3 regions of the Neobacillus sp. B4I6 genome follow, and region 1 is predicted to be linked to each of the others. Evidence: riboswitches for the same ligand, from Rfam matches in the RefSeq annotation. Region 1 holds a riboswitch; each other region holds the start of a gene.
What was found. A riboswitch is a leader RNA that binds a small molecule or an ion and turns the genes downstream of it on or off. The one in region 1 is predicted to bind thiamine pyrophosphate.
Positions count from the first base shown of each region.

Region 2: it holds a riboswitch for thiamine pyrophosphate, as region 1 does, so the genes downstream of both, thiM (hydroxyethylthiazole kinase) here and tenI (thiazole tautomerase TenI) in region 1, are expected to answer to the same signal.
Region 3: it holds a riboswitch for thiamine pyrophosphate, as region 1 does, so the genes downstream of both, thiC (phosphomethylpyrimidine synthase ThiC) here and tenI (thiazole tautomerase TenI) in region 1, are expected to answer to the same signal.

Region 1 covers NZ_JBNPWB010000002.1:2,544,931-2,552,904, reverse strand. The annotation lists gene QF028_RS14655 (DUF2309 domain-containing protein) at 1-2,523, shown strand, start outside; gene QF028_RS14650 (DUF2294 domain-containing protein) at 2,714-3,079, shown strand; gene QF028_RS14645 (carbonic anhydrase) at 3,176-3,670, shown strand; gene QF028_RS14640 (CBO0543 family protein) at 4,185-4,649, shown strand; gene QF028_RS14635 (FbpB family small basic protein) at 4,856-4,987, shown strand; partial or broken gene QF028_RS14630 (aldehyde dehydrogenase family protein) at 5,010-5,189, shown strand; TPP riboswitch at 5,317-5,425, shown strand; gene tenI (thiazole tautomerase TenI) at 5,512-6,183, shown strand; gene thiO (glycine oxidase ThiO) at 6,158-7,297, shown strand; gene thiS (sulfur carrier protein ThiS) at 7,308-7,511, shown strand; gene QF028_RS14610 (thiazole synthase) at 7,513-7,974, shown strand, end outside.
Region 2 covers NZ_JBNPWB010000002.1:2,657,553-2,665,526, forward strand. The annotation lists gene QF028_RS15200 (acetylornithine deacetylase) at 1-1,291, opposite strand, end outside; gene tenA (thiaminase II) at 1-3, opposite strand, end outside; gene thiW (energy coupling factor transporter S component ThiW) at 1,317-1,829, opposite strand; gene thiE (thiamine phosphate synthase) at 1,813-2,484, opposite strand; gene thiD (bifunctional hydroxymethylpyrimidine kinase/phosphomethylpyrimidine kinase) at 2,481-3,299, opposite strand; gene thiM (hydroxyethylthiazole kinase) at 3,315-4,127, opposite strand; TPP riboswitch at 4,209-4,318, opposite strand; gene dcuS (DcuS/MalK family sensor histidine kinase) at 4,397-6,010, opposite strand; gene QF028_RS15230 (response regulator) at 6,053-6,730, opposite strand; gene QF028_RS15235 (dicarboxylate/amino acid:cation symporter) at 6,989-7,974, shown strand, end outside.
Region 3 covers NZ_JBNPWB010000002.1:1,498,802-1,506,775, reverse strand. The annotation lists gene QF028_RS09545 (Ger(x)C family spore germination protein) at 1-1,130, shown strand, start outside; gene QF028_RS09540 (hypothetical protein) at 1,146-1,295, shown strand; gene QF028_RS09535 (hypothetical protein) at 1,582-1,716, opposite strand; gene QF028_RS09530 (hypothetical protein) at 1,757-1,945, opposite strand; gene QF028_RS09525 (small acid-soluble spore protein H) at 2,205-2,384, shown strand; gene QF028_RS09520 (serine protease) at 2,614-2,781, opposite strand; gene thiC (phosphomethylpyrimidine synthase ThiC) at 2,802-4,586, opposite strand; TPP riboswitch at 4,728-4,842, opposite strand; gene QF028_RS09510 (hypothetical protein) at 4,900-5,199, opposite strand; partial or broken gene QF028_RS09505 (IS1182 family transposase) at 5,639-6,993, shown strand; gene QF028_RS09500 (SpoIID/LytB domain-containing protein) at 7,239-7,974, opposite strand, start outside.

The sequences.
Region 1 (7,974 bases):
AGCGTCATTGTACCGCTCGGGCCTATTAACACATTTGCAGCACGCAACCCCTGGGTAGGCTTAGAGGGACAACCGTTTGAAAAAATGGCACGCCGGCTCAAAGATACTTGTGATATAGATATCTACCCCAATGATTCCGTATTTCAGTCTGCACGGAATCGAGGAGAGATTCATCAGGATTTTTTAGAAAAGGGATTTCAACATTGGCTAAACTCACAGTCTTTGGAGTTGCCGCGGGAGGTCGCAGAGCGGTTTTGCCGGGCTGCACTTTTACAGAATCAACCATATTCAAGTACTTTGGAAGCACCTGAGTTAAAAAGCATGGCAAGAAAACTAAACCGTTTTACATCCCAAATGACAGAAAAACATTCGGTCAAAACCTATAGTCAGCGCTTGGAACAACTGGGAAGGGTGAATGCAGCACACGAACTTAACAGCCATATGATCAAGTGGTGTAAATTGTTTTTGGATAAGTCCCAGGCTGTCTGGTCGATGCCTAATCGGGAAGAAGGTTTCTATCATGCGTGGCGGAAACTAGTCCAGCATGACCCGGCACTTAGCCGTAAGGTACGTAAACAACTAAGTGAGTTGCCGGTAGAAGCAGACGCTGCCTTAATGGAAGTTTTGCTCGAATTCGAAATTCCTTTTTCAGAAATTCAAGACTATTTTGAAGCACATTTCCTTGCTTTGCCGGGCTGGGGAGGAATGATGCTTTGGCGCTCACAGCAATCAGCCGAAGAAACTTCACTGCTGCTTGACTATTTAGCTGTACGAATTTCGATGGAATGGGCTTTAGTTAAACCCTGTCTTCCCATGCCTGAAAAAAGAAATGATAAAGTAAATCTAGAACCATTAATTGCAGCTTGGGCGGAATGGGGGAACCTGCCAATCAATGCTTGGTTACAGTTATCCTCTACAGAAATAAAGGCACGTTTGGCCCTTGCGTATCGTTTTGATAAGATTCTACGCAATCGGCTTTTGCTTGAAGCATGGGAAAAAACATATGAAGACCAATTAAAGACGATGATTACATCCCAACAGCCTGCTGTAGCCGCAGAAAATGTAAAGCCGGCACTCGCTCAATTTGTATTTTGTATTGATGTGCGTTCAGAGCCTTTTCGCCGCAAACTTGAAAAAGCAGGAGATTTTGAGACCTTTGGAACAGCAGGCTTTTTCGGATTGCCGATTGAAACCTGCGAGCTTGGCAGTAACCACACGCATAACTCTTTGCCGGTAATGTTTAAACCGCAATACAAAGTAAAAGAGTTTTCACCAGAGTTTGAATCCTTTCAACAACGGCATCAGGTAGTCAGTTCACTCGGTTATACATTTAAAACGATGAAACATAATATGGTTTCCAGCATGGTGCTTCCGGAAATTAGCGGTCCCTGGCTCAGCCTGCAAACGCTGGCTCGCAGCTTTATGCCTCGGAGTGCAGGCCGGACATTAAGTAAATTGCTCGAAACATGGCTGCATAAACCTTCCACGGAACTCTCGCTTGACTATAAGCAAAAATCGGAAACAGATCTGCCAATTGGATTTTCTGTGAAAGAAAAAGTACACTATGTACGGCAAGCACTAAAAATGATGGGACTCACCGATCAATTTGCACCACTAGTGGTTATTTGCGGACATGGAAGTCACAGCACGAACAATCCATATCGTTCCGCACTCGACTGCGGTGCATGCGGAGGAGCATCAAGCGGATTCAATGCACGGGTGCTGGCAGCCTTGTGTAATCTTCCAAACGTAAGGAAGAGCCTCGAAACAGAGGGAATTATCATTCCGAAAGATACCGTTTTTGCAGCCGCCGAGCATATTACCACACTTGATGAATTACGTTGGCTTTATGTTCCGGAACTATCAGTTGAAGCTAAGGAAGCATTTAAACGTGTCCAAGCCGAGTTGCCAAAGGCGAGTGAGGAAGCCAATGCCGAGCGGATTCCGCAATTGCCAAATCTCGGAACCCATCTCAAGAATCCGAAGGCTGAGGCGCAGCGCCTTTCAGAAGATTGGAGTGAGGTCCGTCCGGAATGGGGCTTGGCACGTAACGCTGCGTTTATCATTGGGGAACGCCGGCTGACCCAAGACTGCAATCTGGGAGGAAGAGTTTTCCTCAACAATTATAACTGGAAGAAAGATAAAAACGGTGCTATTCTCGCCAACATTATTTCCGGGCCGGCAACGGTAGCTCAATGGATTAACCTGCAATATTATGCATCTACTGTTGCCCCTCATTATTATGGCAGCGGGAATAAAACAACCCAAACCGTGACAGCCGGTCTCGGGGTCATGCAGGGGAACGCCAGTGACTTATTATCCGGACTTCCCTGGCAGTCTGTTATGAAATCGGATGAAGAGGCATATCATGAGCCACTGCGTTTGCTGGTGGTCATCCAAGCACCGAGGGGCTATGTGAAACGGATGCTGGACCACGATCATGCCTTTCATCAAAAAGTGAAAAACGGATGGATTCGGCTTGCGTCTATTGATCCGGAAGGACACTGGGAGAGTTGGTCTTAACCTCTTTCCCGGTTTATATATATATGTCCTTGTGTGAAGGCTGCTTTTCTTTCCGGCGCTTTTGTAGCAATGGTACAAAGCTTTCCGTAAGAAAGTCGTCACATGGGCGGAAAAGATTGTTTTTTAGAATATTATAGGCAATATTTGGCCATCTATGAATGTAACTATGAAAAAAGGAAAAGGAATCGGTATGGAAAAAACAAAAGGAACACTTGAAGCTGAAATAAGCAAAGCTTTAACACATTGGGAGAAAAATTATCTTGGACGAGGCTCCGTATCTGTTAAATCGGATATCTTACGGGATATGGTGATTGTAATACTCCGCGGTATACTAACTGCTGCTGAATATACAGTATGTCTGGATAAAGAAGGATTGTTATCAGTAAAAGAACATCGCAACAGTTTAGTGGAATCCGGTCTGGATGATTTAAAAGAAATTATCTTAACGATAACAGGGGAAGAAGTAGTAAGTTTTCACACCGATATTAGTACACAAACTGGAGAACGAGTAATGGTCTTTAAACTTTCCAGTGACCTGCAAAGCAAATTATGTTAAAAACAAAAGGATATGTTCGGACTCGCATTTTTCATATAAGAAAGAGTCAGGAAACTTATTTGGAACAAAATTCAAAACATTTATGGGGTGAATTTGATGTCTAGAGATGAAAAGAAAAAAGTACTATTTGTGATTGGAATGGAGCAGAAATTAGAACGATTCATTAAAGAGGAAACCAATGTCAATCCGGAAAACATGATCATCTTACAAACATATCAGCCAGTCGTTTCACACCCCTTCGACGATTTAATGAGGGACATCATTATTGCTGTGTATCAGGATAATGTTGAGGAAATCGTTTTGGTCTCCACAAATGATTATCAAAAGAATACTGGGGATATACTGAACAAAATATATAAAAACAAAGAATTACAGGACAAGATTCAAACATTAGATTATCTTTATAAAAATTGCATGCCGGAATTTCCTGAGGGTACGGTAAGTGTATGGCTACAGGGAGGCAAAACTTTAACGGATAGCGTACAAAAAACTGTCAACATCATACGCAATCATCCGCTGCTGCCGTCACAAGTTAAGGTCAAAGAATTATATATTGATCAGGGGAATGAAAAGCTATCAGAAATTGTCTAAGAAACTATTGCTTATGTATATAATGAAATAAAAGTCTTAATTCCTCCAATTATAGGGATTAAGACTTTTTGTTTTGTATTTTAATTATTGTTACAGTAATTAAACTATTATTGAATTTATTTTGATAGCCAGCTGCTCATACTAACTCATGTGCCTTTTTCACGAATACAGCGGTCTGAATGTATCGACCATAACAGCAAGTTCCTGTGTTTCTTTTTTCCTATACTTGCTTCAATTTTTCCTGGATGTGTAGACCGCTTGGATTGGACAAACAATGATGGATTTACTATAAGTACCAATAAAAGTTTTTTGGATATTGAAGTAATACATAATTTCCTTAGTAACGATTCTTATTGGGTAAAGGGAATTGCTAAAGAATTAGTAGAAGCATCAATCGGGCGCTTTTCCGGAAAGCGTTTTTTTTAATGGGTTTTATGCAATTGATAAAATCTTTTATCTTTACTTTGGTTATACTCATTGATAAGCAAAGTAAAGATAGGGGACTATTTTATCTATGGAAAGAATAATATTGTGGTCACTGCTCATAATCGGGATAACCCTATTGTTTTCTAGTTTAAGAAAACCACCAATCAAAAATTGGATTTTAATTTTTTCAGTGGCCTCTTGTTTTTCAACGTTTTTTGGTGTTCTTGTTGTAGAAGAGAAAATGCTCGAATATCCAGTGAGATTTTTAAGTAACTATTTTAGTTCCAGCCTTCTTTATGAAAATCTTCTATTTCCAGTTGTTTGTATTTACTTTTATCAAACGACTTATCATTCAAGATATCTCAACATTGTTCTACAATGTATTTTGTACACCACTGTTTTAACGATAATTGAGTTTTTTTTTGAAAGATATACCGAATTAATTAAATACCATACATGGACATGGATATACACATTTATAAGCACCTTTCTTCTAATGATGTTCATCCGTTTCCTTATGCAATTGATAAACAGGAATGAAAGATATATTTAAGGAATCTTCATTGCAAGGTTTACCATTTCTTTATCTATCTATCTATTGCTTTTCTTTTAATAACTACGAGCCATTTTTGCTCTTTCGCATTTTTCAAAAATAATATTCTAATTAATTTTTCTATTATTTTTAACTAACAGAATTGTTTTATTATTCAGATATGTTATAATAGACCGATCTAAAAAAGAAAAGAAAAGAGTGTTATAATGCGTAAGCATAAAAAATCATTTGAAGAGTTAATAAAAGAGAATAAGCAAGAATTACTTAAAGATAAACAAGCAATCGAAAAAATTGAAAAGCGTATAGAAAAACGCCATGAGGTTAAAAAGCTAGCTTAATATAGCTAGTTTTTTTATGGCAAGCGAAGCTGTTCGAAAAATTACTTTTACCGGTTCCAATAGAGGTAGGTAAGGTACTTGTGAAACAATCTGCAGATACACTTAAGCGTGTTTCAATGGAGCTGGGAGGTCATGCACCATTTATATATTTGATGATGCCGACATTGATTTGGCAGTTGAAGGGGCGATAAAAAGTAAATTTACTTCAGCAATCTAACAGACAAGTATGCACGTTCAATTTTGAAAAAGAAAAACATTTGACATTTCTGCCTGAAGTGTTAACATTATCCATGCAGGGAAATCATTACATGACAATTAAATAAATGACGCAATTCCGCTAGAGGTGCCTTTTTAAAGGGCTGAGATTGAAGTACTACTTCGGGACTCTATGAACCTGATCTGGGTAATACCAGCGTAGGGAAGTGGAAAACGGGATATTTGAAGAACGTATGTTTCTATTTCGAATTTTCGACCACTTTCTTACCTAAAGAAAGTGGTTTTTTGTTTTTCACTTTAGGCCTTCGATCGACGGAATTGGCTTAAAAGGGGGAACGGGTATTTCAACTAGTGTAAAAGATAAAGAGTTACATATTATCTCCAATGGGAGAATGCCAATCGAACAGTTATGTGAAATTGTAAGCGAAATTCATCCATATATAACCGCGATTCATTTGCGGGAAAAACAAAAAACAGCCAAGGAACTTTTCCAAGCCGTCCAACAGTTAACAAATGAAAACATCCCACTATCAAAGATTATCATTAATGACCGAGTCGATGTTGCCTGCGTTACAAGGGCTAGAGGAGTTCAATTAGCCTTCCATAGTTTAGATGCAGGGCTTGTTAAAGAAAATTTTCCTCAGCTTTTGCTCGGGAACTCCATCCACTCCTACGAGGAAGGACAACATGCAAAAGAGAATGGTGCTGATTACGTGCTATTTGGCCATGTCTTTCCTTCGCAATCAAAACCGGGGAAGACCCCAAAAGGACTAGAGGAATTAGCAAAGCTCACCCAATTAGACATCCCGGTAATAGCCATCGGAGGGATTACAACTGAAAATACGGGGCAGGTACTTCAAGCAGGGTCAAAAGGGATCGCAGTCATGTCAGGAGTTTTAGATGCTCACGATCCATTAGCAGCAGTTAAGGCTTACCTAAATGAATTAAATGGAGATGAACAAAGTGGAAAATTCATTTGATGTGGCCATTATCGGAGGAGGAATTATCGGGTCCTCGATTGCCTATCAGCTCGCAAAAAGGGGAAGAAAAGTTGTCATAATTGAGAAGGAACGAGTCGCTTGCCAAGCTTCCAGTGCGGCTGCCGGAATGTTAGCAGCACAAGCAGAGCTGGAACAAGACGGTCCTTTATTCCAGCTAGCTTTAAAAAGTCAAGCGATGTTTTCAACGCTCGCAAGTGAGTTGTTTGAATATACGGGAATTGATATTGAGTATGTGAATAAAGGAATGGTGAAAATTGCCGAAACCGAAGAAATAGCGATTGAAGTAAAAAAACAAGTCATCTTCCAAAAAAAATGGGATCCAACAATAACCTGGCTCGATCCACAGGAACTACGTGAACTGGAACCATCTCTTTCACCACGTGTAGCTGGAGGGATGTATCTCCCTCATGATGGGCATGTACAACCAGCAAAGTTAACACAAGCTTATGCAAAAGCCTCGGAACATTTTAGTGCCAAAATATGGGAAGAGACGGAGGTTCTGTCTTTTGTCTATGAAAACGGTCAAGTTAAAGGGGTAAACACCAGCAAGGGCGTCATCCATTGTGAACAGGTGGTTGTTGCCACTGGAGCTTGGGCGGCGAAATTAATGCAAGAATCAGGAATCGATATTCCTGTGTATCCGGTTAAAGGAGAATGCTTTTCGATTAGAACAGAAAAGCCGATCATCAACGCGACCATTTTCTCCGACAAACGTTGTTATTTAGTACCCAAACGAAATGGGGAAATTTATATAGGTGCGACTGTGATTGAAAATACCTTTGATACCAAGGTAACTCCTGAAGGGATTGCTACATTGATAGAAAGAGCGACTCAATTAGTTCCACAGATTAAGGAGGCAGCATGGGAGCGAGTATGGGCTGGAGTCAGACCGCAGACAGGCGATGGAATCCCTTATATGGGCGAACATCCAAGCTGGCGTGGGTTGTTCGTGGCAGCAGGCCATTTTCGAAATGGAATTTTATTAAGCCCGATTACAGGGGAACTAGTTGCGGACCTAGTGTCAGGTAGCTTACTAGATCAGGAACTACTCTCTGCTTTTCACCTAGAACGGCACAAAGAAACGGTTAGTTAGGAGGTATACCATGAAGGTAGTAGTTAATGGCGAGTGGATCCAATTACCCGACCATATCGTATCTGTTTCAGATGTTCTCAAACATCATGACATCCAAGATAAGGTCGTTGTTGTGGAAGTGAACGGTGAAATATTAACCAGGTTAGAGCACCAAAGTACGAGAATATCAGATAAAGATCGAATCGAAATAGTCCATTTTGTAGGAGGCGGTTGACATGTTAAAAATAGGTTCATTATCCTTTCAATCTCGTTTGTTACTAGGTACCGGAAAGTATCCAAGCTTTGAAATCCAAAAGGCAGCAGTGGAAGTGTCGAAAGCAGAAATCCTCACGTTTGCGGTGAGACGAATGAATATTTTTGAACCAAGCCAGCCGAATTTTTTAGAACAGCTCGACACTCAAAAATATAAGCTTCTGCCTAATACTGCTGGAGCAAAAACAGCCGCAGAGGCGGTCCGGATCGCAAAACTAGCGAAAGCTTCAGGACTATGCGATATGATTAAAGTGGAAGTGATTGGCTGTGATCACACCTTGCTTCCTGACCCGATTGAAACCCTTAAAGCAACGGAAGAATTAGTGAAGGAAGGATTTATTGTCCTCCCCTATACATCCGATGACGTGGTTTTAGCTCGAAAGCTCCAAGAAGTGGGCTGTCATGCGGTCATGCCTGGGGCCTCG
Region 2 (7,974 bases), 110 kb from region 1:
CATTTCCATACTCTTCCTTCCTCGTGTTACACCATTCCGCGATAAATACGGCTAATACTTTTGTAAAATCTAATAATTGCTGAATTTCAACTTTCTCATTGACTGAATGGGCATCTTCCAATTTACCAGGTCCAAAGATGACCGTTGGAATACCAGCTCGACCCAGCCAGCCTGCATCTGTAACGGTGGTTGACATGCCCACCGTCGGCTTGTCTGTTAACAATTTTTCATAGGAATTAGCTAAAACCTTCGTTCCAGGATGATCAGAATCAATTTCTAACGATGGAAAAATTTCACCACGATCAACAATCATTGATTTTCCGCCCCAAACAAACTGTGGCGGATTCTCGCGAAGCCACGGATCTGCCGCTGCAACTGCACCAATATGTTGTTCTATTTCTTTAATAACCTCTTCATAGTCTTCATTCGGGTAAAAATGAACCGTAACCCATAGAGCACAGCGATCGGCCACAAATGCTGCATGCCTGCCACCTTCAATCACTGCCGGATTTATCGTATTTGTGCCGGGTGGAAAGCCTTCATAACTCTTCGTAATGGCCCAATGGCGTTCTAGGTCTTGGAGCCCAGAAATTATTTTCATCATTTTCTCAATTGCACTGGCCCCTTTTACGCCGCCACCTGCATGAATCATCTTCCGGCGGATTCCATCATGAAAAGTTTCTTTACTTTGAATGGTAATCCATCCAGTTATGACTCCGCCTTGTCCTTGAATATGTAAATCACTTGTATCAACCACTACTGCATAGTCAGCGGTATAACCCTTCTCAGTGCACGCCAGCGTCCCAGCCTCTCCAACTTCTTCACCGATAACAGATTGAAATTGAAGATCACCTTTGAGTGGGATACCCAGATCTTTTAAAAGTTTAATTGCGATTAGTGATGCCGCAATCCCGCCCTTCATATCGGCCACACCACGTCCATAGATATAAGAATCTTTGCAATAGGCAGAAAAAGGAGATTGGTCCCACTCTGAATGATCACCTACCTCCGCCACGTCCACATGACCATTTACAATCAAACTATGATATTGATCAGAAGATTCTCCAGGTAAATTGCCAACCACATTCGGATCTCCGGGATAGACATCCCACTTATCCGTGTAAAATCCCATGTTTTCTAAATACCCTTTTATAAATTCCTGGACATCATTTGTATTCCGTGCAGGAGGACTAACGGTTGGAAATGCGATAAGCGTGGTCAACAATTCGATTAATTCCGCTTCTCTCGCTTCAACTTCTTGTGAGATTTTTTCAAGCAAGTCCTCTTTCATTTGTATACTCCCTTACTATCTATGATTAGTTCCTGATAGTGGTATCATTTTCACTAACAATCAAAACTTTCTTTCTTAAAAAGACGGTTAAAATAATAAATCCAATCAGCGCTCCAGCAAACGAGCTAAATATAAATAATGGAATAAACCCAAATAATGTTGCCTTTTGACCGAGAAAAAGAGTAGCGATTGGGTAAGAAAGCAGTGCCCCAATGATACCCGTTCCAATTACTTCTCCGATAAAAGCAAGATAGATCTTTCTAGTTTTCAAAAATAATAGCGAGGCCAGTAAAGCTCCAACCATACTTCCAGGAAAGGCAAAAATCGAACCTGTTCCCATCAGGTTTCTTAACAGGGATACACAAAAGGCTTGAGCTATAGCATAATAAGGTCCTAAAAGAACGGCTGATAAAACGTTCAAAAAGTGCTGAACCGGGAAGACCTTTGTAAATCCAATCGGTATATAGAACAGGTTGCTTGAAATGGTACCAATGGCTATCATCATCGCAGTTAACGTCAGTTTATGTGTTTTGTTCATTTGAATACCTCTCATTAATACCGACACTATTTCTTAACGCCCTGGCTGCTTCGATTGGTGATTCTGCATGGCTTATGGCCGTAATAACGGAAACCCCATCTGCCCCAGCTTCCACTACCGATTGAGCGTTTTCTACCGTGATCCCTCCGATCCCAACAATCGGAATATCAATGCCATCTTTTCGTAATTTTTCGATCAGTATTGTTCCCTGTGATGGTTTGGCATCCAACTTTGTTTTTGTCGGAAAAACAGGACCAATGCCAAAATAGTCAGCACCACCGCTTATTGCAGTCATTGCTTCTTCCGTTGAATGGACGGAAACCCCAAGGATTCTCCTATCGCCGATCTTCTCTCGAACTGTGTATACCGTTTCATCCTCTTGTCCGATATGTACACCATCCGCATCAATTGCAACAGCCAACTCGATATCGTCATTAACAATGAAAGGGATATGATGTGCTCTGCAAATGGCTTGGAGTTCTTTCGCGAGTGTATATTTGTCAGCTCCAGTTAATGCGCCGTCACCCTTTTCTCGATATTGAAAAAGTGTAATCCCTCCGGCAATCGCCTCTTTTAAAACTTCGACTGGATCCTTTAAACAGTTGGTGCTGCCCATGATAAAATAAACACTTAAAGCCGCTCGTAAGTTTTTCATAATTCAGCCAGTTCCTTTGCAATTTTTCTTTTTCGATATGCCCAATGGTTAGTTGGACCATGTCCCTGCCCGATCTCCAAATGGTTTTCAATTGCGGACTGAATAAAATCCTTTGCTATACAAACTGCTTCATAAAGAGTTTCCCCTTTTGCTAGTTCAGCAGTAATTACTGCGGAAAAAGTACAACCTGTTCCATGTGTGTTCTTTGTCTGAATTCTCTTGCTGGTAAAGTAGTAAAATTCCTTTCCATCAAATAATAAATCAGTGGATTCAGACACATTTTCATCATGGCCGCCCTTAATCACGACATTTTTTACGCCTAACGCAAGTAGTCTTTTAGCAGACTCCAGTTTATCTTCCACTGTCAGAATCGACATGCCCGTTAGTACTTCCGCTTCTGGAATATTCGGGGTGATTACCGTTGCTAGCGGCAATAAGTATTTTTTCATGGCAGAAATGGCTTCCATTTGCAACAAAGAAGCGCCACCCTTTGCAATCATGACAGGATCGACAACAATATTTTGCCATTGATAATTTCTAAGCTGTGCAGCGACGGCCTCGATTATTTCAGCATTAAAAAGCATTCCTGTTTTCACCGCATCCGTACCGATATCTTCGCCGATCGCTTCGATCTGTTTTACGACTGCCTCAGCCGTCATTGGATAGACAGCATGGACGCCTAATGTATTTTGGGCCGTTACTGCAGTCAAAGCCGACATCCCGAAAACATCTAATTCCTGAAATGTCTTTAAATCCGCTTGAATTCCTGCTCCACCGCCGCTATCAGAACCAGCGATTGTTAATGCTTTTTTCATTTAAATTACCCCCAGTTATCGATTGAATTGTTTAACAGAAGCATGTGAAATGATATCTTCGGAAGAAACTAAAGTTAATTGGTTTAAGAATTCGATTTGGAAACTTCCAGGTCCCATTTCAACTGTTTTTGCTGCTGCCTTCTCTGCCGCGATTCCATAATACGTTAAAGCAGCCACTGAAGCTTGAAGCAGGTCCTTTTCCACTCCTGCAAACGCTCCAATCACAGAGGTTAATAAACAGCCAGTGCCTGTCACCTTCGTTAAAATTGGATGTCCATTTGACACGACATAGGTTGTTTTCCCATCCGAAACGACATCCTCTTTTCCAGTGATGACGACAAGACCATTTAATTTTTGTGCTGAAGTAATAGCTAGTTCAATGATATTTCCTTTTGCATCCCCAGCATCGACGCCCTTAATTTCCCACTTTTCACCAACCACATTGGCAATTTCGGCTGCATTACCTCTAATCACAGAGACTTTTACCTCGTTCATAATTCTTTGCGCGGTTTCGGTTCGATAGCGGGTAGCCCCTGCACCAACCGGGTCAAAAATGACGGGAACACCGGATTCATTGGCCGCTTTTCCGGCAATGATCATCGATTCTACTGTCTGTGGGTTTAATGTTCCAATGTTCAATACTAATGAACTTGCAATCTTGGCCATATCTGCTACTTCCTCAGCTGCATATGCCATAACCGGTGAGGCACCAAGGGCAAGGAGCCCATTTGCCGTAAAATTCGTAACGACCACATTGGTAATATTATGTACCAGCGGATTATCCTTTCTAACTTCTTCCAACGTTTCATACAAACTATTTTTTTCCATCTCGATTTCCCCGTTTCTTATTTTAAAATAAAAAAACCAGATCCAATAATGGACCTGGTTAGTTAGTCAAAGAAATAATTAACATTCACTTGGCTACTTTCCTCCGCTGGTATTACCCAGATCAGGTCCGAAGGGTTGAAAATTTCTCCATTTTCTCTCAGCCTGTTTACAGGGCACCCCTAGTAGATCTAATACTTTATTTAACTAACTACATAATATTCCTATGGTACTAGAATGTAAAGGAAAAAGTATCAGTTAACATAACATTATTATTGTTTGCTTTTATATGGGAAAGTAACAATAAATGTTGTCCCTTTTCCTTTTTGGGAATGAATTTCTATCTGTCCATTTAATTTTTCCAAGCTTCTCTGCACCAATGATAAACCGATTCCGCGATTTTCACCCTTGGTAGAATACCCTTTGATAAATAAGTGATGTCTTACATCCTCATCGATTCCTTGTCCTGTATCATGGACCTCCAACGCTAGGACTTCATCGTAAAAGTCAAACCTTAAGGTAACTTTTTTATGTGGACGGTCCGCAACAGCATCCAGTGCATTATCGATTAAATTTCCGAGAATCGTTACCACTTCATGGGTTATTTCCTGCTGCTCTGGTTCAGGTAGACTTCCTTCCCCATCAATGATTAATTCACATCCATTTTCCCTGGCGAAGCTAAGTTTTCCTAAAATAAAACCTGCTAAAACAGGATCTTTAAACCGACTGACAACAAATTCTACCTCAGTTTGTTGGTGATCGACAATTTTGGTAATGTATGACGAGACCATTTGATAGTCTTTCATATGAATTAAACCTGATATTACATGCAGTTTATTCATGAATTCATGTGACTGAGTTCTCAGTGCTTCCGCGTATAGCTTTACACCGGTTAATTGTTCAGCTAATTGCTTGATTTCGGTTTTTTCTCGGAAGGTAGCAATCGCACCGACAATCTTTCCTTTGACAACAACCGGAACCCGATTGGTTAAAATGGTAATATGATTGATTTCTTGTTCTTGGTCTAATTGAGATTCCCCCGTTCCTAGAACAGAAGATAGCATTGAATTTGGCATGTAGTCATCCACTTTTCTTCCTAAAAAGGGCCCATGAATGCCAGCTTTTTGAAGAAGTCGGATCCCCTCATTATTTACGAGAGTGGTAAAAGCATCCTGGTCAACTGCCAAAATTCCTTCCTTTGTGGATTGAAGCATCGCACTACGTTCCTCAAGCAATTTTGCCATCTCACTCGGCTCAAGTCCAAAAAGAATCGCTTTGATTTTTCTAGCTAGAATAAGGGCTCCTAGAATCCCAACTAGAATTCCTACTCCCACACCGATCAAAATAATTTTCCTACTTTGTTCAATCGCCTGATTAACTTTTTCTAAAGAAATCCCAACCGCGACTGCTCCTATTTGTTTATTTTCTTGATCATACACCGGAACAAACGAGCGTAAAGACAATCCCAATGTCCCATTGGCAATGGAAATATGCTCTTTCCCTTTTAAGACAGGTCCTTCATCCCCACCGACAAAATGCAGACCTAATAGGTTGCGGTTGGGATGTGATTTTCTTGTTCCATACATGTCCATCACGACGATAAATTCAACATGCGTTGATTGTTTAATATCATTCGCAAATGTTTGGATATCCTTCTCTGCTGTTTTATTTTTAAGCCCATTCATGACAATCGGAGACTTTGCAACAATTCTCGCAATATCTGTTGCTTTTTCAGCTTGGCTATTCTCTGTTTCTTCTGAAATTCTGTTGGTGATTAAAATCTCGGTTACTAACAATGCCATCACGACCACGATACAAACCAGCAGGGTTATCGTCGATTGTAATCGAAGTTTTGGTTTGCCCAACCTTTTTTTCCACCCCAACATGATTCCCCCTTTCTTACAGGCAATCTTTTCAAGGTATTTTCTTTAAACACCGTAACGGTTGATTGGTCTTCCGACGCCGCCGTAATGGATATGAATCTTGACTTTTCCTTCTTTTTCTAAGTAATCAAGGTATCTTCGAGCCGTTACCCGAGCCATTCCGATGCTTTCCGCTACTTCTTCCGCAGATATAGGTTCTTTTTCCTGCGAAATGAAATCGGTAATTTTTATTAACGTATTCATATTTAATCCCTTGGGTAAACTCTCTCTTTCACTTTCTTCTTTGCTATCAATAAATAAAATTTGATCGAGCTCCTCCTGTAAAAGAGCTTTCTTTTCTCCTAATTTGACTCGATAGTTTTTATAATTATCAAGTGACTTTTTAATTCGATCAAAGGTAAACGGTTTTATGATGTAATCAACAGCCCCTTGTTGTCGTACACGGTGGATGGTTTCTATATCGCTCGCAGCTGTTATCGCAATCACATCCACAGAATAGGCCTCTGAACGCAGTTCGCTGAGCATTTCCAATCCACCCATATAAGGCATATAAATATCGATAATCGCCAGATCCGGACTGAGTTCTTTCACTAATCTTAACCCTTCCATCCCATTAGAGGCGATTCCAATAATCGAAAACCCTTCAATCCTATCAATGAATTGGCGGTGCACCTCTCGAACCATCGGATCATCTTCAATCAATAGTACTTTTAACGGAAACATCCCCTGCTCCCCCTTACATTAAATGAAATTATATTTCACTTTATATTATTATCATGGCCTATTTTATTGAAATAGTAAATTCATAGATAGCAATTTTGTTCGATTTTTATGAGAGTTAACTAAGGTATTTTCTATAACAAAAGGAACAATAAGACCAATATGACCAAAATCTTACTATAATCTGAATTTTCTTTTATTATGTGATTAGGCTGGATGAAAGCGTTAACAGAATTACTAAACAAAGGGGTGTATGAGGAAATGAAAATTAATTTCAAAAATTTGACCGTCCAAGTATTATTGGGGATCGTACTTGGGATTGTCATCGGATTTCTTTTTCCGAAATTCGGTACAGAATTAAAGGTTTTGGCGGATATCTTTATCAAGTTAATAAAAATGGTCATTGCTCCAATTGTATTTTTTACAATAGTCATTGGCATCGGTAACATGGGGGATTTGAAGAAGGTTGGGCGTATCGGCGGGAAAGCGCTCCTGTATTTTGAAATTGTAACGACGTTTGCCTTGGCTATTGGTTTGCTCTTAGTTAATGTGATCAAACCTGGATCTGGGTTTAATACAGATTCCGTAAAAGGCGGAGATATTTCACAATTTACCGCGCAAGCAAATGAAACTAGTCATGGATTTATTGAATTTATTTTAGGAATTATTCCTGATAATTTTGTTGGGGCAATGGCGAAGGGCGAGCTGCTCCCGATTTTATTCTTTGCCGTCCTGTTTGGGATTGCACTTGCTTCTTTAGGGCAAAAAGGGAAACCAGTTGTTGCCTTGTTTGAGCAATTTACGGAAATCTTTTTTAAGATTGTTAATATTGTAATGAAATTTTCACCCATTGCAGCATCTGGTGCAATGGCCTATACGATTGGTAATTTTGGTCTTGGTTCGTTAGTCTCGCTTGGAAAATTGATGGGCAGCGTTTATGCAACGATGTTTCTTTTCATCATCTTTGTACTAGGTGGGATCGCGAAGCTATATGGTTTTAATATTTTGAAATTCATCGCCTACATTAAAGAAGAAATTCTCTTGGTGTTAGGTACTTCATCCTCTGAATCCGCTTTACCAAGAATGATGGAAAGACTTGAAAAATACGGCTGTTCCAAATCAGTTGTTGGTCTTGTCGTTCCAACCGGGTATTCCTTTAACTTAGATGGTACTGCTATTTATCTTTCAATGGCTGCGCTCTTTATTGCTCAAGCTTACAATGTCGATATTACGATTTGGCATCAAAT
Region 3 (7,974 bases), 1.0 Mb from region 1:
AAATTGAAGATCGTGGCTTTATTATTGGAATAGCCATTGATTTAGCTGAGGAAACAGGTGAGAAGCTAGATGAATCAGAAGGAGAATATCGTTATAAAGGAACCTATCAATTCGTCGTTCCCTCTGGATTATCCCAGGGAGCCTCAGGCCAAGGCGGCCAAGGCGGCACTTCACAGAAGGCGTATAATAATTTGGTAATCGAGGATGAAACTATATCGGGGCAATCGCGCCATTTAGCAGAAGAAACGAGTCGAACACCATTCAATGAACATTTGCAATCCATTATCATATCAGAAAATGTCGCTAAAATACCAAAAGCATTAGGTAATGTCCTTGATTTTTTCCTGCGAGATAGTGAAACACGAAGAGGAATAAAAGTTATGATTGCAGAAGGGGAAGCAGGTCCTATATTGGGTATTCAACCAACACCTGAAAATCTTCCGGTCATGCATATTGATTCAATTGTTGAAAATTCATTTAAAAACGCAAGGATTCTTCCTGAAAAACGAATCGGTAGTATTCATGAACGTTTAATAGATAAAACAAGCTTTGTCGTTCCCAAAATAAAAAGGGATAATCAAAAGATTAACATAGCAGGGGCAGCCGTCTTTCATGGTCATAATAATCAAATGATCGGCTTTATTAACGGTGATATCACTGAAGGTTTAAATTTGATAACAGGTGACTATAAAGGGGGGATTTTGAAAACAAAAGTAGAGAATAAGCTAGTTGTTTATGAAATAAAAAGGGAAAAAAGCAGTGTGAAGGTCGAGGCAAAGAATAAGGAAAACATTCTGTTTCATATTAAAATTGAGGCAGAAGGACAAATTGGAGAGTCTTTTGGTTCTCTTGATTACATGAATCCTAAAATCCTATCTAAAGTGGAAACAGCCGTTGAAAAAGAAATTGAACGAAAAGTATCTAAAACAATTAAAACTTTTCAAGAAGATTTAAGAGTTGACGCTCTTGGGTTAGGTGGTTATCTTCAACGGGAAGATTATGACACATGGAAACGAATCAAACAAGACTGGGATGATGGGAAAAATTACTTTTCCACAAGCACCATTAAAGTTCAAGCAGACATCCTTGTCCAAACTCCTGGAGCAATAATTGAAAGTGAAAAACAATAGAAAGAGGCGAGCTAGATGTGGGAAAGAGTAATCGGCCGATTGCCCTCCAACCTTATCATCTTTTCTACTGTAGTATCCGTATTACTTCCTATGGCATTCTATAAGCTGAATCAAAAATTTCACGATTATGGTGATCCGTCATGGAAAAAGAAACAAGAACCCTAATTTGTAATTGAATTATAAATTTTTTAAAACATATTCATTAATAGTTAAGTCGGGTAAACAAGGGGCATCACTGCCCCTAACTCCCCAAAGAACTATTGAATTACCTCTTGGCTTATTTCGTATTTCCCTTTTGGAAAACGGGCCCGGTATTGAAAGAACTGTAAAAAAAGAAGCACTCAAAATTTTGAGCACTTCTTCTTTCGCATTTCTATAACATAAGATCCCGGCAGTTAAAGGCTGCCGAAATTTTTTATTCTACCCGCTTAGGGTATACCTCTTTTATTTTTCATTCACTGCTTTGTGTAGTATTAAAAAATTCAGACGGATCTTTTTTGTTAGCCTTTACCTTATTGTTGTTTTTACCCATTTTTCCATCTGATTCATAACTTAATTTCTGAGGTACCTTTTTATTCTCTTCCATAATATCCCCTTTCAAAACTATTATCAATTGACTTAAACCATTACGTTTCTTGGTTATTGATTGTATTGTTAACTAAGTTTTGAGTTGCATCTCGAGACGACTCCGCCGCATTTTCAATAGCTGGCTGCACGTAGTTTAGAGCTGACTGATTTATGTTTTTAAATTTTTTCATTTTATTTTCAGAATCGTTCTGATTTCGATTACTTTCCTTCATTGTCAATTCCTCCATTATTTTCTTTCATCTTTTTATTCTCTGATTTATTTTGAAAAATATACAAAACAACTCCTGTTTCCTTCCTGCCCGCTTATTCATTCAAAAAAGAGAGTAACACGAAAGGATCTTTATCCCTTTTTTCTCTGTTATGTCGCATTTAATCCAAAATGTACAAAAAAAGGTAATTAAATAACATCATTTCTAAAATAAACGAATAACAAGTAGTTCAAAGGAAATACTTAAAATGGCTTTTATACGGAAAGGAGGTCGTGACATGGACGTACAACGAGCACAGGAAATTTCTAATTCATCGACTATGGCTAATGTAACGTATAACGGAACACGTATTTATATTGAGCATGTAGACAAACAAAACGGAACAACTACAATCCACTCTCTCGATGAACCAAATAGTAAACAAAGTGTTTCCGTATCAAGTCTGATAGAACATTAATTAGTTAAATCTTCTTCAAGTGAAAGCATAGTTCCTAAGAAAACATCACTTCAAAGTGGTGTTTTCAAGTTCCGTTTCGCATTTGTAATAATAATAAGTGATTATAGTTTTTACTATGGGAATTTATAGAAAAAACTAAAAAACCTTACCCTGATTATTAATCAAGGTAAGGTTACATGGCTATCTTTTTAATACCCTCTTGTTAGATTATCTTTTTGTCGAGTTTTGTTTAATAATATAATACATTTACCTTATTACACTTCAAACATTTTTCATAATATTGATCGCCATCAAAATGATGATCACAATTTTGCTGAATTTCCTTTAAACGCTCCTCTAAAAAAGCAAGGCTAGTTTTCATTTGCGTAATTTCCTCGTTAATCTTTTGAACATTCATCGTATAACCTCCCAAGAAAGTTACTGATATATGCTGCCCCCAGATTGCTTAAACTCCTTAGCTTTTTCCTTCATACCTGTTTCAATAGCTTCCTTCGTATCAAGTTTGTTTTCTTTCGCATAATTACGAATATCTTGAGAGATTCTCATGCTACAAAATTTTGGTCCACACATTGAACAGAAATGTGCTGTTTTTGCACCTTCCGCAGGTAAAGTTTCATCATGATATTCTATCGCTCGTTCTGGATCTAAAGATAAATTAAACTGATCTCTCCAACGGAATTCAAAACGAGCTTTTGATAAGGCATCATCTCTTTTTTGGGCTCCTGGATGTCCTTTTGCCAAATCAGCAGCATGGGCGGCAATTTTATAAGTAATAACCCCTACACGAACATCCTCTCTATTCGGTAAACCTAAATGTTCTTTAGGCGTTACATAACAAAGCATAGCTGTGCCATACCAACCAATCATTGCAGCCCCAATAGCAGATGTAATGTGATCATAACCAGGTGCTATATCAGTCGTAAGAGGTCCAAGTGTGTAGAATGGTGCTTCCTGACACACTTCTAGTTGTTTATCCATATTTTCTTTAATTAGGTGCATAGGTACATGTCCAGGTCCTTCAACCATTACCTGTACATCATGTTCCCAAGCAATTTTTGTTAGCTCTCCAAGAGTCTCTAATTCTGCAAACTGCGCTTCATCATTCGCATCTGCAATTGACCCAGGACGTAATCCATCCCCTAAAGAGAATGCAACATCATAAGACTTCATTATTTCGCAGATTTCTTCAAAGTGAGTATATAAAAAGCTTTCTTTATGGTGGTGTAAACACCATTGTGCCATGATTGATCCACCGCGGGATACAATACCTGTTAACCGTTTTGCCGTTAATGGGACATATCGTAAAAGAACACCAGCATGAATGGTGAAGTAATCAACACCTTGCTCCGCTTGTTCGATCAAGGTATCACGGTAAACTTCCCATGTAAGATCTTCAGCAACACCATTTACTTTTTCAAGTGCTTGATAAATGGGGACCGTGCCGACAGGAACAGCTGAGTTTCGAATAATCCATTCTCGTGTTTTATGAATGTTTTTACCTGTTGATAGATCCATAATATTATCAGCACCCCAGCGAGTCGCCCATGTCATTTTTTCAACCTCTTGTTCGATGGATGATGAAACAGCAGAGTTACCGATATTCGCGTTAATTTTAACATGAAAATTACGTCCTATTATCATAGGTTCTGACTCTGGATGATTGATATTAGAAGGAATAATCGCTCGACCTTTTGCAACTTCATCACGAACAAATTCAGGTTTCATATTTTCCCTTATTGCGATAAATTCCATTTCAGGAGTAATAATTCCCTTTTTTGCATAATGAAGCTGTGTGACATTTTTCCCTTTTTTTGCACGTAATGGTTTGCGCTTTAAACCCGGAAACACGTGATGATTGGCACGAGGATCTTTTTCATCCTTATACCCATTATCTACAGGCTTAATTTCTCGACCTTCATATTCTTCAACATCTGATCGTTCATGAATCCATGTGCTTCGAATAGCAGGAAGACCTTTTGAAATGTCAACAGAATAATTTAGATCCGTATAAGGACCGCTTGTATCATACACGCGTACTGGAAGGTTTTCCTCTTCACCAAACGTACCTGTTGTCGGGCTTAACTCAATTTCACGCATTGGTACTTTAATGTCGGATCTCGAACCTGTTACATATACTTTTTTACTTCCTGGAAAACTAGACATGATGGAAATATTTTGTTCGTTTAATGAAGTCGTTGACATACTTAATCTCTCCTTTTTTTGAATATAAGGACGAGATACAGAACATAACAAGTGGAAAAGCGTATAAAAGTACATCAAAAAGCCGGGACCATAAATGGTTGGACCCGGCTAATATGTATGCAGAAGTAGAGGTGCATTGAAGATTGTCTATTCTAACTTCCCCACGCTGGTATGATCCAGATCAGGTCCCAAGAGTCAAGAAACTTCATCGTGTTTCTTTCTCAGCCCAACTTATTGGGCTCCCCTAGTTATTTATATTCAATTAAGTTACATTATATATGAGTATCGGGTAAAATGAAACACATAATATTATTTAAAGTGATATAGTCGCTTTTTTACGGCAATTCACTTCTTCCCAATAATATTGAATAGCCTCTTTCCTAACTACCTCTGGACAATCTATTTCATCATCCCAATGGTCGTAATTGTTTTCTCCATTTACATGTTGGATATCCACACTATAATATTTATCTTTGTATTTGAAAATAATTACTACCATCTCGGAATATCCAGCATCATCATTTCCAAGTTCCTGAATAAATTCTATTCCGTAACTTTCATGGTTTTTACGTTCGGCAACAGAATCTAGTATAATATTTTTAGGAAACTTCATCTTTCTCGCTCCTTCATTTTATAAGTTTACTTCATTATGAAATCACAATTATTTGGTTATTTCAAGTCTAAAAAATTGGCTCTTTTTCCATTCCACCCCGTTCGAATATAGAGTAACTATTTCTACGATCTCAGGCTGTCGAGAAACTTTCGACAGCCTCTTATTTTCTACAATAACTTTAACCATTCACCGCGTTAATTTATTATAATATTATTAATATATAGGCTTTGCAACATGTCTGTTGATTTGCGCTCCAGGCACTTCGCTTTCCGCGGGCGTGCCGGGGAGCCTCCTCGGCGCTGAAGCGCCTGCGGGGTCTCCCCTACCCCGTACTCCCGCAGGAGTCTGCGTGCCTTCCGCGCAAATCAACAGAGCTGTAAAATCAATAATACACTGCTCTTAACACAACCAAACAATAAAAAATTGAGTGGTGAAATCTATGTTTAAACCAAGAGTATCTACCCAAAGTGAATATGAATTTGTTTCTATTGATGAATTGGTTCCTGACAATCACCTTCTTCGTTTAATCGATAAATATATTGATCTTTCATTCCTTATTGAAAAGGTACGTCCTTATTATAGTGATGATAACGGACGCCCTTCCGATCCCACTATTCTATTTAAAATGATGTTTATTGGTTATATTTATGGCATCCGATCCGAGCGACAATTACAAAGAGAAATTGAAATGAATGTTGCCTACCGCTGGTTTTTAGGCCTGAAATTTAAGGATCCTGTTCCACACCACTCAACGATTAGTTGGATTCGCCAACATCGTTTTAAAGGTACCGATATCTTTCAGGAAATATTTGATGAGATTGTTCTCCAGGCAATGAATCACAAAATGGTAGGTGGTCGTGTCTTATTTTCGGATTCTACTCATTTAAAGGCTAACGCTAATAAATATAAATTCACAAAACAAGAAATTGAAGTAGAGACTCGTGAATATTTTGATGAATTGAATAAAGCCGTAGAAGAGGACAGATTAGCTCACGGAAAAAAGCCGTTAAAGGAAAGGGAAGAAGTGAAGGAAACTAAAGAAATTCGGGTTAGTACCACTGATCCTGAATACGGATTTATGTCTCGTGAAAACAAGCAGGAAATGTTTTGTTATCTCGATCACCGGACTACTGATATGATATTTAACATTATTACCGATGTATATGTTACTCCTGGAAATGTTCATGATTCTGTTCCTTACCTAAGCCGGTTGGACCGTCAGGTCCAACGATTTGGATTTAAGGTAGAAGCTGTGGCACTTAATTCCGGTTATCTCACGAACCCGATTTGTAAGGGATTATCTGACCGAAATATCTTTGGAGTAATTGCCCATAGAAGATTTCATCCTACTACTGGTTTAATCCCAAAATGGAAATTTACATATGATAAAGTCCTAATAATCAAGAATTACCCTACAGTACAACAAACCGTGAGGGTGATAAAGAATATAAATCTGATTCGAAGAAATGTGAAAACTGCCCACTTCTTTCTCAATGTACACGCTCCAAAAATAAGGTAAAAGTAGTGACACGTCATGTTTGGGAAGAGCACAAGGAAAAGATAAGGGAAAATCGATTATCTAAATCTTGAAAAATGCTTTATAAATTTAGAAAGGAAAAAATTGAGCGAAGATTCGCAGACTCAAAAGAGCTGCACGGGCTTCGCTATTGCCGGTTAAGGGGATCGAAGAAAGCAAACGAACAGGCTCTCCTTACGGCAGCCTGCCAAAATATGAAAAAGATTGCAACACAATTAGCAAGGCTAGAAAAAGTGTGTTGCAATTCTTTAGGTTGATTACCTCCCTGTTGATTTCCGTGGAAGGCACGCAGACTCCTGCGGGAGGACGGGGCTGGGGAGACCCCGCAGGCGCTAGCGCCGAGGAGGCTCCCCGGACCGCCCGCGGAAAGCGAAGTGCCTAGAGCGGAAATAAACAGGCCCATTAGCAGGTACAATGAATAATTAAATGCTGAGAATAAAAAATTGCCGAGAAAAATACCCTTTCTCGACAATCTGAAGGCAGAGAGAAGTCTCTGCCTTTTTTATTTTATATATTTACTTGAAACATAACCTGTTGCTTTACCAAATTTGATTTTTTTCCATGAACCTGTTGTTGAGACAATGGTTACTGATTGATTTTTCTTTAAAGTACCAATTACCTTGCTTTTGATTGATGTTGTTGCACGTACATTAAGACGCGATGCAGTTACTTTTCCCGTTTTTGGTTTGATTACTTTTTTTACAACGAAAGTAGTTGTCACGCTCGAACGGTTTTTACTTGTGTCTGTCGCTGCCATCACTACAGAGTATTTCCCATTTCCAAGGGAAGCAGTGCTGTATCCTAGGTTGATTGTACCTGCTTTTGTTAAAACGTCCTTTTTCAGGTAGCTAAGGGTCTTACCCGTACTACTTTTTATATAGACGGTTACATATGCAGTTTCGTTTGTTTTAAAAGAAATACCGGCTTTATTTTTTGTGTTATCTACACTTGCCTTAACGCTGCTAAATTTGGGAGCGGTCTTGTCTTTTATAGCCACAACTTTTTTTACTTCAAAGGATGGCAACGTCGAAGATCGGTTATTACTCAAATCTTCAGTAATGATCCCTGCATAGTATTTTCCGTTTGGTAAAGAATTAATGGTATATTCCTTCTTTAGGGTACCTGCATTTATTACAGCTTCTTTTGAAAGATAGGTTATAATATTACCTTTACTGTCTTTAATATAAACAGTTACCTTTGCTTTCTCATTGAAATGAAAAGAGATATAAGCTTTATTT